Regions from separate parts of the Pseudarthrobacter sp. CC12 genome, predicted to be linked through region 3. Evidence: riboswitches for the same ligand, from Rfam matches in the RefSeq annotation. Region 3 holds a riboswitch; each other region holds the start of a gene.

Region 1 (4,615 bases), on a different contig from region 3:
TTGATCCGCGCGGCGCGCTCGAGGGCGGCCGGGGAGAACAGGCCCAGCCAGAGGCCGCCGTCGGAAGCGAAGTTCTTCTGCGGGGCGAAGTAGTAGACGTCGCTTTGGGCAACGTCCACTTCCAGGCCGCCGGCCGCGGAGGTGGCGTCCACCAGGACCAGCGATCCCTCGTCGGCTCCGGAAACGCGCGTGACAGGGGCAGCAACACCGGTGGAGGTCTCATTCTGGGGCCAGGCATAGACATCAACGCCTGCCTCGGCCTGGGCCGCCGGCCGCGTGCCTGGCTCGGACTTGATGATCGAGGAAGCCTCCAGGAAGGGCGCCTTGTTGGTGGCGGCCGCAAACTTGGACCCGAACTCGCCGAAGGACAGGTGCTGGGCCTTCTTCTCCACGAGGCCGAAGCTCGCGACGTCCCAGAATGCCGTGGAGCCGCCCACGCCGAGGACCACTTCATAGCCCTCCGGGGCGCGGAAGAACTGGCTCAGCCCTTCGCGGACGGATCCCACCAGGTTCTTGACCGGCGCCTGCCGGTGCGAAGTGCCGAGGATGGTCTTGGACGCTGCTGCCAGCGCATCGATCTGTTCCTGGCGGACCTTTGACGGGCCGGCGCCGAACCGCCCATCCTTCGGCAGGAGGTCGGCGGGGATCGTGATGCTGGTGTCGCTCACAGGTGCTCCAATTCGGCGGGGACGAAAGTTTGGTCCGGACGGGCGGGTCATGGCTCGGCCGGCAGCAGGCGATGGCTGCGCAGCGGGCCTTCACCATTCTGCCTGAATGGCAGGGGCGGCGGGAGCCGGCGGGCCCAAAGTCCAGACAATGAGACGCGCCGTCCGGGCGACGCCGCCCGACGCTCGGCTATTCGGACAAACTCAAAATAGGCTAAGCTGGCCCCCGGACTACCTCGCGGGAAGAGGCGATACGGTGGGACAACGCAAGGTACTGCGCTCGAGGAGCTGAGCTGGATGACGGATCTGATCGACACTACGGAGATGTACCTCAGGACCATCCTGGAGCTTGAGGAAGAAAACATCGTTGCCCTCCGGGCCCGTATTGCCGAGCGCCTGCGCCACTCCGGCCCTACCGTGTCCCAGACCATCGGAAGGATGGAGCGCGACGGGCTCGTGGTGGTCTCCGGTGACCGGCATCTGGAACTCACTGACACCGGCCGCAAGCGGGCAACCGAGGTCATGCGCAAGCACCGGCTGGCCGAACGCCTGCTGGCCGACGTGATCGGCCTGGACTGGGCCTACGTGCATGACGAAGCCTGCCGCTGGGAACATGTCATGAGCGAGCGGGTTGAGCGGCGCATTTACGAGATGCTGGACCACCCTACCGAATCGCCCTATGGCAACCCCATCCCCGGGCTCGCCGCCCTGGGTGGACAGCCTGCCACCGGCGGCGCCGACGGAGCCATCAGCCTGGTCGAAGCCATGAAGGGCTACGCATCGGCCTCTGTTGTCACCATCAGCCGGCTCGCTGAACCGATCCAGGTGGAGCCGGAACTGCTGGCGCAACTGGACGAAGGTGGAATCCGGCCCGGTGCCGCCGTGGCGCTGGAACGCGTGGGTGACTACATCTCCGTGCGGGTCCCGGGCATCGAGGGCGCACTGGAGCTGCCGCCCGAGGTTGCCGCCCACGTTTTCGTGGCCGTGTCCCAGCCCTGAGGCCCAGCCTTTTACCCCGGCAAGGCACTTCCACGCAAAGATAACGGAATTGTTACCTAAGGTCTAAAGGCCCTATAGTGGAACCAATCGTTGATACTTAAGCGTTACCCGATCCGGAGCCGAGCTCTGCCAGCGGATCGGGTGCACGAGTCGTTACTGGCAGAGGCGGGGGAACCACAAGCGGCAGCGGGGGACTGCCTTGGGGTGAAGTCCGTCAGCAGCAAGCCTCTCCAGTGAAGGATTCTTCCGGGAATACCCCTGTGCAGAAGCTTGCCGCGGCGGGCCGGGTCTTTGATCTCTCTGACCCGAATCCGACAGCTAACTCCGCAGGCTTTTCCAGAGAGGAACCCTTCTTGACCATGCAGACCTCCAGGGGGCGCCGCCGCGCAGCCAGCCCCCCTTCGGCACCCCGGGTTGTCGAAGACGCAGCAGTGGAGCGCCCCCGCGATCTCCATCGCGACGCGCGCCGCCGTCGGGGGCCCCTGCGGCAGGTAACGGAGTTCGCCGCCGCAAGCGGGATTGGCCAGAAGGCTGGAATCGCCCTGGCTGCCACCGGACTGGTGCTGACGGTCACAGTGCCGGCCACCAGCCCGGTCATGGCCACTGATGCGTCCGGCAACGCGCCCCTGGCAGCTTCCTCCGTCAGCCCGCAGCCGCAGATTTCCGCCGATATTGGTGCCCAGATCGACTTCAGCCGCTCCGCCGTCGTGACCCAGGCCGACCCGGACGGGAAGCTCAAGCAGCTCCTGAGTGCCCAGTCCGCCGGCTCCGTCACGCGGGCGGCGTCGGCCGGCACCCTGGCTGCACCACTAGCCTCCCTCGTGACCGCGTCACCGTTCGGATACAGGGTGAGCCCGATTACCGGCGGCTCCGGCGACTTCCACCGGGGCCAGGACTTCGTGGCTCAATGCGGGACGTCCGTCCTTGCCGCTGCGACCGGCACCGTTACCTTCGCAGGCTGGCACCAGTTCGGCGGCGGAAACCGGGTGGTCATCGACCACGGCAACGGACTGGAAACCACGTACAACCACCTGTCGTCCTTCAACGTCAAGGTGGGCCAGACGGTCTCCCGTGGAGAAGTCGTGGCGCTCAGCGGCACCACAGGTGCCTCCACCGGCTGCCACCTGCACTTCGAGGTGCAGGTCAACGGCGAAGTGGTCGACCCCATGGGCTGGCTGTAACGAATGATTGCCCACTCTCAGATCGCAGCGACCTGCCGTGACCTGAATGTGACATTGAAACAAAACTGCTGTACCGTCTAACTCGCGTCAACTTTTCCGAAGTTGACGCTCTTGAGTGGATTGCCTAACTCTGCCACCGCTCAAGGTCCGTTCGCATTTCATCGTCTGGCAGGGGCGGGGGAACCAATTTTGGCCTTCTCTCCAGAAGGCCTTGGGGTTAAGTCACCAGCTTCCCAGGAAGCTGCGTGGCCGGGTGACTCCCATCCGAATCCGACAGCTCACCTCGCAGGCATTGGGAGAGGCTACCTTCGTGTCTTCACGGCATCATTCTGCGCGCCACCGTGCGCAAACGGTTCGCACCAGCCCCTTGGACGCCGTGTCCAAGGCCGTGAGTGCAAATGCCGGGACCGTAGGCCGCCAGGCTGCCGTAGTGGCAGCCGCATCGGGCCTGATCCTGAGCATGGGCCTGCCAGCAAACGCAGCTGACACCACCGCCGGTGTCTCTGCATCCACCGAGTCCGGCTCGGCACAGACGGCACTGGCCGTCACGGCCGCCCCCACGGCCACGGTTTCCTTCGAGCGCCCGGTCGTCAAGACCACCGCCGCTCCGAAGGTGGAGGCGGTACGTCCCCAGTCCACCGCGCCGGCCGAACGCGCCGCCACCGCTGGCCAGGACGCCGCTCCCGCCGCCAAGGCTGCCGAGACTGTCTCCGCCGCAACCTCCGGCATTGCAGCCATCGCCTACACCGGCATCGGCCACTCCTATGTATGGGGCGGCACCAGCCCGGTCACCGGCTGGGACTGCTCCGGGTTCGTCCAGTGGGTCTACGCACAGGCCGGGATCAGCATCCCGCGCACCAACGCGTGGAACATCATGACCCCGACCTCCACCCCGCAGGCGGGCGACCTCGTTGTCCAGAACGGCGGCGCGCACGTGGGTATCTACGTCGGCAACGGCATGATGATCAGCGCGCTCAACCCCTCCCAGGGCACGCTGCTGCACTCGCCCGCAGCCACCGGTACCTCGTCGTACTACCACCTCAACAAGTAGTTCTTGGGCTTAGCGCTCCAAGGGCTATTTCTTTGCCCACAGCTTTTCCGCTAGAAACCAGATCCCCGTTCGGGATGCGCCGGCTTACCCCCAAGATGCCGGCGCGTCCAGCCCCCTTTGCCTGCCTACACGCGGTCCGAAGGAAAAACGAAAGAGAGAACTCATGACGACTCGTGCTACCGCACGGCACCGCGCCGAGGTCACCAAAACCAACTCGATCGCCATCATTGCCAAAGCTGTCAGCGACAACGCCGGTGGCATGGGCCGCCAGGCTGCTGTTATCGCCGCGGCTTCCGGCCTGGTCCTGACCAGCGGGCTCGCAGCGAACGCTGCCGACGCCAACGTCAAGCGCGATTCCGCTCCGGCGTCCCAGCTCGAAGTTGAATCGGCCGTCGACGCCCCGATTTCCGCGGCTTCCACCATTGCCATCAGCTACGAGAAGCCTGCTGTCACCACCACGCCGGCTCCCGTCGTCGAGCCCGAGCCCCAGGTCCAGGTGCAGGAAGCTGCTCCCGCGCCTGTGGCGCAGCCTGTTGCTGCTGCCAAGGCCACGGTCAAGGTTGTTACCGCCGCTGCTCCGGCTGCTCCCGCCGCCCAGGTTTCCGCAAGCGGGAAGGGAGCAGCCATCCTTTCCGCCGCATACGCCCAGCTCGGCGTGCACCAGGACTGCACCATGCTGGTGACCAACGCACTGGCTGCCGTCGGCATCCATTTCCACG
Region 2 (4,615 bases), on a different contig from region 3:
AGGACGGACCGGCCAACCGGGCGGACCACGGTAACCGGGAAGGGTGACAGGGGAGGTGCCGGCCCCCAGGGGGAAGAGGGCCGGCACCCGTTGGGGCGCTGACTACAGGGTGGCCAGCAGGTCCTTCATTTCCTGGATCTCGGCTTCCTGGGAGCTGACAATGTCCTTGCCGAGCTGGACCGCGTCAGTGTTCTTGCCATCCGTGGTTTCGGTCCTGGCCATCATGACGGCGCCCTCGTGGTGGGCGATCATCTGGGTAAGGAACAGCTTGGCGGCCTCGACGCCCTGGGCGGCTTCGAGCTTGGCCATGTCATCGGCGCTCATCATCCCCTCCATGCTGTGCGAAGAAGCAGCACCGGTGGGCATCGTTGTGGGCTGGCCCCAGGTTTGCAGCCAGCCGGTCATTTTTCCGATTTCCGGGCCCTGGGCCGCCTTGACCTTGGTGGCCAGGTCGGTTACGGCGGCAGGGATACCCTGCTTTTTGAGCACCATGTCGCTCATGGCCACGGCCTGGGTGTGGTGCGGGATCATCATCTGCGCGAACATCGTGTCCGCATCATTGAAGCCAGCCGCCGCTGAGCTTGCGGGGGCGGCGGTGGATGACATCCCGGAGCTGCCGTGGTTCATCCCGGACATCCCGCCGCTCTCAGAGCCACCAGATCCCGACCCAGTCGAGCAGCCGGCCAGGGCGAGGGCCGCGGCGATGGCCGCAGCAGAAAATGTCAAAGTTCTTTTCATCAAAATCAGGGTCCTCAAAGTATCAGCAGCGCGAGTGCGCCCGTGTGCTGGCATGCAGCGGCGGACCCGTGCGGGCCCGGCCTGTGTCATACACGCCGATGGCTGGAGTGCGCGCCGGTGAAAAAGCATGGCGCCGAGGAGTGATTTACGTCCGGCTGATACAGAGATCACCGGGGGAGGCGCTGCCCGGTGAGTAGGAATACGTGCTGCCGAGCACGGCGGCGGCACCAAAATCAGGCAGCTCATAGGGCGCCGGCCCCGGCAACGGAGCCGAGAGAGTCGTGGTTCCCGGGGCCAGGACACAGGCCCCTCCACCGGCTGACATCTCGGTGCACGGCCCTGCCGGGGCACAGGAAGAAGAAGAGGAGGAGGAACCCGTGGCGACGGGATCACTGGAGGCCACGCCTACTGACATCCCCATGGCCTGGGCATGGCTGGCCGGCATTGTTTGCAGCTGCGTCGTCCCCCCCGACCCTGCCATTGACATGGCGGGCCCTGAGGGCATGTCGTGGGCGCCGGTCATCACATGCATACCGAAAATGCCTGCAATAATGGCCAGCGCCGCAGTCAGGAACCCCGCCCGCAGGAAGAAGGCGGTGAGACGACGACGGTGTGTTGCGGTCACGCCTCCTCCCTCCTTTTTCGTGCAGGTACTCTCAAGCAAGGGTACCGGCAGGGTGTTCCTGCCGGTCCCGTCCTTGTGGTTCAACGCGCCCGGGTGGCATTCCGTTGCACCGTTCCTCACGGCGGCGGCCAGGGATCCGGGTGATCCGTGACGCTTGGTTCAGGCGCACGGCCCGCCCGGCCTGTGGGCAAGCGGGCCACATCCTCGCGGAGGGCCGCCTGCTCCCGGAAGCACAATGCCCCGCGGAGACGAGGGACTTCGGGGAAGTGCAGACGCTAACTGCTGGCCAGGGTGTACCCGGCTGAGGTGACAGCCTCCCGCATCGCTGCTGCGTCAGCTGCGCCTCGCACCAGCAGGCGGGAACGGCCGCCCGGGACAAGGTCCACGGAGGCGGACTCCACCCCATCGAGGGCAGAAACGGCGTTCTCAACCGTCTGTACGCAATGCCCGCAGGTCAAGCCGTCCACAGCGAATTCGACGGTACCGGTACCGGTGGCTGCGGTGGGGGCAGAAGAGGCTCCGGCCGAGCAGCAGCTGCATCCTGATGACGATGCCGATGAGGCAAGCGGCAGCTGGGTACGGTTTTCAGTTCCACACATGTCAGTTTCCATTCCTTGACGAAGGGCTAATGGGCGCTGGGGTTGAACGGCTGTGAGAGGCCGCGCGGAGCGCCGGCCGGGACATACCACTTCACTGACAACAAGCAATACTATACCGGGAGGGGGTATTACGAGGAAGGGGGTGCTACTGTGATCCGCATCTCCCGTTATTCAAATGTGACAAAGAATGCTGGAGTGAAGTACGGTCTAAGCCGTGCCGGTTTCTCCAATGCGGCACTTCCGGCCAGACTTGCCTAACTCTGCCGCTGCCCGGGATCCGTTCGCAACTTTCGTCCGGCAGAGACGGGGAACCCAACAGTGGCCTGCTGCAGGCAGGTCTTGGGGTGAAGCCGTGCCCGGTGCCTTTTCGTGCCGGTCCGGCCGGGTGTCTCCCATCCGAATCCGACAGCTAACCCCGCAGGCAGTGGGAGAGGCCTCTTTCATGCCCATGCGCAAAACTCACGGCCGCCACCGCGCGGTCCCCGTCCAGACCAGCACCCTTGCGGTCCTGTCCAAGTCAGTCGCCGGCAACGCCGGTGTCGCAGGCCGCCAGGCAGCTGTCATAGCCGCGGCATCCGGCCTTGTCCTGACCAGCGGCATCGCCGCCCAGGCAGCCGAAGCCCCGACCCAGCGCAACGCTGAGCCGGCCTCCACGCAGGAAGTCGCCAGCCAGGTCCTGGCGCCGCTCAGCGCCGATGCCAGGGTCCAGATCTCCTTCGAACGTCCGGCTGTGAAGACCACTGCGGCCCCGGTCGTGGAGGCACCCAAGCCGGTCGCGGTTGAGGCGCCCAGGGCGGTCATTCCCGCCGGGCATGCCGCCGTGAAAACGCAGGCCGCCGCCCCAGCTAAGGCCCAGATAACGATCACGCCTGCTGCTGCCGCTCCCGTGGCCGCACCGGCCGCGGGCGGCATCAACGCCATCATGGTGTCCTCCGCGTACGCCCAGATCGGCATGATTCAGGACTGCACCCGCTTGGTGGAAAACGCCCTCAACGCTGCAGGGATCCCCGTCGGAGACCTCGGCCCGATGCAGTTTCTGAACTACGGCACCGTGGTCAACGATCCCCAGCCCGGTGACATGGTCATGCAGCCGGGCCACGTCGGGATCTATGTCGGCAACGGTCAGGTCCTTAGCTCCGGCTTGAACGGCAGGAACGAAACCGCCGTACACCCGCTGACCTGGATGACCGCCAAGGGCGCGGTCACCTTCGTCCGCCCCGGCAAATAAACCACTGAAGGCCGGTGATTCACTGCCTTGGGGGCAGTGAATCACCGGCCTTCAGCATCCCCGCCGAAAGCGTGGGGCTACATTTTACGCGGCCGTCCAAAGCGGCGCAGCCGCAGTGAATTGCTGACCACCAGAACCGAGCTGGCAGCCATCGCAGCCCCGGCGATCATCGGGTTCAACAGCCCCATTGCGGCGACAGGAATCCCGACAGCGTTGTAGAAAAACGCCCAAAACAGATTGGACTTAATCGTCGCCAGCGTGCGGCGGGAGAGCTCAATGGCTTGTGCAACCTGCCCCAGGTCACTGCCCATGACCGTCAGATCTGCCGCGGCGATCGCGACGTCCGTGCCACTGCCCATGGCGATGCCCAGATCAGACTGGGCCAGGGCCGCGGCGTCATTCACCCCGTCCCCGGCCATGGCCACTGTCGCCCCGGACTCCTGCAGCCGGCGCACGGCCTCAATCTTGCCTTCGGGCAGGACCCCCGCCATCACATCTTCGACCGGGATGCCCACCCGGGCAGCAACGGTCAGCGCCGCCGACGCGTTATCCCCGGTCAGAAGAACGGGACGGAGCCCCAGCTCCTTCAATCGGGCGATCGCGGCGGCAGAGCCGGGCTTGACCGTGTCGGTGAGACTGATCAAGCCGCCAGCTTCCCCGTCGACACCTACCCAGATCACCGTGGCCCCGGATTCCTCCAGCGCCTTCAGCATCTGCCCGCCGCCGACAGGGCCGTCAATGCCGTTGTCCCGCAGCCATCCTTCCCGCCCGACGACCACAGCACGGCCGTTCACCGTGCCGCGCACGCCCCCGCCCGGCGCACTGTCAAAGTCCGTCACCGCCTGCAGCGGGCCGTTCGTCCTTGCAGCCCGGGCAATGGCATGGGCGATGGGATGTTCGCTGGCCGCCTCCACCGCCCCGGCCAGGGCGAGCAGTTCATTCCCGCTGGCTTCGCCGAGGCTTTGGACAGCTGAAACCGACAGCTTGCCGCTGGTAACCGTTCCGGTCTTGTCCAGCACGATGGTGTCCACCGTCCTGGTGTCTTCCAAAACCTGCGGTCCCTTGATCAGGATGCCCAGTTGCGCACCCCGCCCCGTCCCGGTCAGTAGCGCCGTCGGGGTGGCAAGACCCAACGCGCACGGGCACGCAATGACCAGCACGGCTACCGCGGCCGTGAAGGCCGCCTGCACATCACCGGTGCTCAGAAGCCATCCCGCGAAGGTTACTGCGGAGATGCCCAGGACCACCGGGACGAAGACCGCGCTGATCCGGTCGGCCAGCCGGGCGATGGCCGCCTTGCCGCTTTGGGCCCGGCTGACGAGTTTGCCCATCTGGGCAAGGGTCGTCTCACTGCCCACACGGGTGGCCTTGACCAGCAGCCGGCCGTTCGCGTTGATCGTCGCCCCGATCACGGTGTCATCCACG
Region 3 (4,615 bases):
AATCCTCCGAATTATCGGCGTCCGCCTTGCCGACGGAAGAACGGGGACGTGACCTGAGGCGCTGGAAGAAATCTGTTGATGCCGAGGATTGCATGGGGATCCGTCATTTGATGTAGGAGAAGAGGGCCATCATGCCCCGTTCTGCGTGGTAGGCGTTGTGGCAGTGCGCGAGCCATTGGCCGGGGTTGTCGGCGTCAAAGATGACGGTGACGGTCTGCTTGGGCAGGACAATGACAGTGTCTTTACGGGCCCAGTCGAGGCCGACCTGGAAGGTATGCCCATGGAGGAGGTGCATGGGGTGCCATATGTCGCTGTCGTTAATGAATTTGACCTAAACTCCGTTCCCCCGTCCTGACGTTGAAGGGCTTGTCGAAGGGCTTTTTCATATCGAAGCGGTGCCCGTTGATATCTGCCTTCATGCCCTCGAAGCGGCCGCCGGTCTGACATCGCCGGAGGCCGTTCACCGGCTGGTCAAAGTGACCTTGGCCGGGCTCCGCCCGGTGCCCTGAGCAGGAAACGTTTCCTTGGGACCTGCGCCTGTCGGCAGCCCGGGACCGGCCGCCGCGGTCCACCCCGGGGCTGTCAGTCTGGGCTCCGATCAAAAGTGCCACAGGCGCACCGGTACATCAGCACGCCCCCAGATAGCTCAGGGGCGTGACTGACCAATGCCTCCGGGAAGAGAAGTGCAGGCATTTTGTCGGCTGGGACCAGACGCATAGGCTCACCGCAATGCATGTGGGTGATCAGCATTCGCCGCAGTTGCGGGTCGTCGACTGTGCTCCCGGACGGGGCAGCTATCCCGGCCAGGGTGCTGCCGGCGGGTGGGATGGACCCTTGACTCGGGGCTGAGGACTGCCTGGGTTTCATTTATTCCTTTCGACGGACGATGGCGCCACGGTCGAAGAGATCCGTGGCGCTGGTCGCGCCCATACGCGGATTAACGATTCGACTGGCATTTTCATCCCCTGGATGCTCCGGTGGCAGTGCTCAGGGACGCATTGGGGTTGCCTTAAGTCCGGGATGCTGCAGGGCAGGCCTTCCCGCGGGTGCCGGAAGGCGTTGGATCTCCGGTCACCGTTGGGTAGGGCCCTGGGGCAGGGTCAGCCGAGCGAGCTGAGAAGGTCGTTGCATGCCTTTTCGCAACGGCGGCATGCCTCGGCACAGAGCCGGCAGTGTTCATGCATGCCTGCGTGTTGTTCGCATTCCTCGGCGCAGGCTTTGCACGCTGTGGCACAGGCCTGGAGCACCGCGCGGGTGACGTTGGCATCAAAGGCGGTGTGGCGGGAGAGGACGTTTGCCGTGACCGCGCAGATGTCTGCACAGTCAAGATCGGTGCGGATGCATTTGGTCAACTCGGCGACCATGTCTTCGCCGAGGCAGGCATCAGCGCAGGCGGTACAGGCCTGTGAGCAGTCAAAGCACGCTGCAATGCATTCGGCGAGCATGTGCTGATCGATGCCGCCAAGATCCTTCGGGTAGGCATCGAGCATCTTGTGGGTGCTTCCGTGTGTCATTTCTTTCTCTCTTTCCAATACTGAACGGGAGGAACCTGGTGCGGAGACCGGCTGATGTTTCTGATGTGCCGGCTGTTTGGCTGATGTTCTCTCTCGGGCCTCCTTCTGATCGCTGAAGGCAGGACCCAAAGGGCGGCCGCACGCGGTGTTTACGCCAGCCTGGTCGAAGGGTGCCACTTGCAGGCCCTATGGCCTGGCGTTCGCGCGGCCGGACGTGGAGAACGTGCCCTTTTATGTCCGACTGACAGACAGTTGAGTTAGGGTTAGCGCCTGCCGGCTCAGCGGTGCTTGGGGCCTGTTAGCGATGTGGGATGCCGGGGGCCGGGCGCGCGGACCCGCGAAATCAGGGAGGAGCACTCCGGGCCTTGGCTGCGCCGCGTCGGTCACAGCAACGGGCCACGACCGTGGACTGACTGACCGGGTGTCTCCGGCCTCGTGGCACCCGCTGCGCGGGACCCCGCGGAGCACGTCGGAGGCGGATTGGGCTCCGACCGGCGTCACTCTGTCCGAACGTCCCCGAGGATTCTCCTGTCCCCCGGGGATCAAAGTCTGGCGCTGGCGCTGTGCGGCGGAGTAAGGGCTAGGGTCGGACACCCCCACCACGTGGGCCTGCCCATTACAGAAGGCAACTGGCCCGGCCACTAGGAGGACGATCACGAGGCAGGAAAGGACAGCCCGCAGCGCCGCAAGCCTGCGGACCAGCAGTGGAGGCGTCGAACGTTGAAGGGCCATCTGGTCTCTCCTGGGGGCAAGTCTCGCCCAGCGTATCCTTCCGGTGCCCCGCCAGTCACCATCCCTGCCCCCTTAAGCCCGGAGCGCCTTTGATAACGGATTTGTAACCTACGCCGACGCTTCGCTAGAGTCGCACCAACACATACCCCCAACGGGTATGGATGTGACCGCTTCGCCAAACCCCGCCGGCGGTCCGTGATCCTGATCTTTCTCAGGCGGGGGCGGAGGACCCACATACGGTGTGCCATGGTGCACCTTGGGGTGAAGCCGGCCCTGTGACCACGCGTCCCAATCGCGTCCTGCAGGGCAGCCGGACAGTCCACTCGTCCGAATCCGACAGCTAACTTCGCCGGCGCCGAGAGGACCGCTATCTTGTCTGCCCAGCCAAAACACGGCCGTCGCCGCGCACTTCCGGCCGCTGCCTCAGCACGCCGCCCGCCGTTCTTCCGTGAACCCACGTTCCGGCTCCGCAGCCAGCAGTTCGGCCTAACAGCAGCCGTCACGGGAATGATCGCCCTCACTGCCCTGTCCGCGGCGCAGGCAGACCCCGGCAGCCGCGCTGCGGCCCAGCCCCGGCCAGCCGCCGTGGCAGCCCCGGCCCCGGAAACGGCGGTCACGGCAGCAGCCGACACTGTCCTCACATTTGACCGCCCGGAGGTGACCTCCCAGCCAGCGCCTGCGCCCGCTGCGCCGGCGCAGCCCGCAGGGGCGGTCAAAGCACCCGAGGTCGCCCACGCCCCGGCATCCCCTTCCAAGGGGTTGCGTGCCCCGCTCGCGTCGATTAACGTCAGCTCCCCCTTCGGCTTCAGAACCAGCCCGATCACCGGGGCCGCCGCGGAGCTGCACACCGGAATCGATTTGACCGGTGCGTGCACGACGGCGGTCTTCGCCGCCGGTTCCGGCGCCGTCACCGAGGCCGGCTGGAGTCCGTACGGCAGCGGCAACCGGATCGTCGTCGATCACGGCAACGGACTGAAGACCACCTACAACCACCTGTCCACTATCGGTGTCTCGGTCGGGCAGTCCGTGGCTCAGGGCCAGCAGATTGCAGGGGTAGGCACAACCGGTGCCTCCACCGGCTGCCACCTTCACTTCGAGGTCATGGTCAACGGCCAGACCGTCGACCCGGCTGCCTTCATCTAAGAGGTAGATGGCTGCGCTGACTGCTGTGAAAAGCGGCAGCCGCGCAATGAAGCGGTACAGTAGCGGGTGCGTCCTGCACCCTGTTTCTCTGCGGTCCTGACGGACCGCGCTCAGCGGGCTCGGGCGGATTACGCACGAGGGCCATCTGCGGGCGCCCACACAACGAGCCGGACAAAGGACTATACAGTGCAAATCCCAATTGTTGCCGCGGGTCTTTACGCCTTGGCTACGACGCCGGCCCCGGCTCCAGGCAACGAGGGTCTGAGGCCAGGGCTGGACGCGGATCAGGTAACTCCCGGATTCCTGGGTTTCGCGATGACGGCGTTCATGGTCATCGGAGTTGTCCTGCTCATGGTTTCCATGACCAGACGAATCCGGCGTGTACGTTACCGAGCGCAGTTCGAGCAAGGAAGCGAACCCGTTTCGGAAGAAACGGATGATGCCCGCAGCCAGCCTGGGGTCAACGAAACCGAGGCGACCAACGGAAGCGGACCGGGCGGTGAGGGCCCCGGACGGGGATGAGCCCGCGGCTCCCGCGGCAGGCCGTGTCGCCCAGGTACCCGGTTGGGTGGTTCCTCGCTCAGCACATGGCCGTGAAGGCCATGGCGGGCGTAGCCCCGGCCGGGGGAACTGAGTGCCTGTTGGTGCTTGGCCTCACTTTGCCGTAGTGACGATCAGGACAAGACGGCCAGCATGATGTCTGCGCCCAGAATCAGGGTGCACACCACAATGGTCAGTGTTCGCCCCCGCCGTGTGCGGGACTCCACCCGCAACGGGAAGAGCAACTGCCGGCCCAGGGTGTAGACCATGATGGAGCCGACGAAGACCAGCCCGGGAATGCTCGGTGGCCCTGCCAGCGTCACGGCCAGCGTTCCGAGGCCGATCAGCAATGACAGAAACGCCTCATAGAGCTGGACAGGGTACCTAAGCCGTCCTACCCGACGGTCCGAGGACCATAGCCCCCATCGCGAGGCGGTGGGGCGCCCGTAACAGCACCCGCTAAAGAAACATCCGGTCCGACCCAGGGTCATGCCGAAGAAGAGTCCGACCGCCGTCGCGTCCAGGATCCGGCCCGTCGGCAATCCAACGACCAGCGACCCGACGATGATGGTGGCCAGCGCACCGGCCAGGAACCCCTGGATGCACGCACCGGTTTTGAAGAACCCGCTCAGCGGCTGGCGGTTCAGGGCAAGCGACCAGAGCCGGGCACACACCCCGCCAACCGC

Evidence for each region. A riboswitch is a leader RNA that binds a small molecule or an ion and turns the genes downstream of it on or off. The one in region 3 is predicted to bind cyclic di-AMP.
Region 1: linked by a shared signal. The riboswitch ahead of PV772_RS16465 (M23 family metallopeptidase) and the one ahead of PV772_RS14890 (M23 family metallopeptidase) in region 3 are both predicted to bind cyclic di-AMP.
Region 2: linked by a shared signal. The riboswitch ahead of PV772_RS22190 (NlpC/P60 family protein) and the one ahead of PV772_RS14890 (M23 family metallopeptidase) in region 3 are both predicted to bind cyclic di-AMP.

Annotation. Positions count from the first base shown of each region.
Region 1 covers NZ_JARDJH010000026.1:39,007-43,621, reverse strand. Annotated here, with positions in the region: gene serC (phosphoserine transaminase) at 1-668, opposite strand, end outside; gene PV772_RS16470 (metal-dependent transcriptional regulator) at 963-1,664, shown strand; cyclic di-AMP (ydaO/yuaA leader) riboswitch at 1,772-2,013, shown strand; gene PV772_RS16465 (M23 family metallopeptidase) at 2,024-2,845, shown strand; cyclic di-AMP (ydaO/yuaA leader) riboswitch at 2,957-3,151, shown strand; gene PV772_RS16460 (C40 family peptidase) at 3,222-3,896, shown strand; gene PV772_RS16455 (NlpC/P60 family protein) at 4,060-4,615, shown strand, end outside.
Region 2 covers NZ_JARDJH010000056.1:11,330-15,944, forward strand. Annotated here, with positions in the region: gene PV772_RS22175 (DUF305 domain-containing protein) at 103-738, opposite strand; gene PV772_RS22180 (hypothetical protein) at 884-1,363, opposite strand; gene PV772_RS22185 (cation transporter) at 1,639-1,962, opposite strand; cyclic di-AMP (ydaO/yuaA leader) riboswitch at 2,204-2,400, shown strand; gene PV772_RS22190 (NlpC/P60 family protein) at 2,405-3,190, shown strand; gene PV772_RS22195 (heavy metal translocating P-type ATPase) at 3,268-4,615, opposite strand, start outside.
Region 3 covers NZ_JARDJH010000022.1:2,242-6,856, forward strand. Annotated here, with positions in the region: gene PV772_RS14880 (multicopper oxidase domain-containing protein) at 104-295, opposite strand; gene PV772_RS14885 (four-helix bundle copper-binding protein) at 1,101-1,514, opposite strand; cyclic di-AMP (ydaO/yuaA leader) riboswitch at 2,410-2,613, shown strand; gene PV772_RS14890 (M23 family metallopeptidase) at 2,619-3,389, shown strand; gene PV772_RS14895 (prolipoprotein diacylglyceryl transferase family protein) at 4,064-4,615, opposite strand, start outside.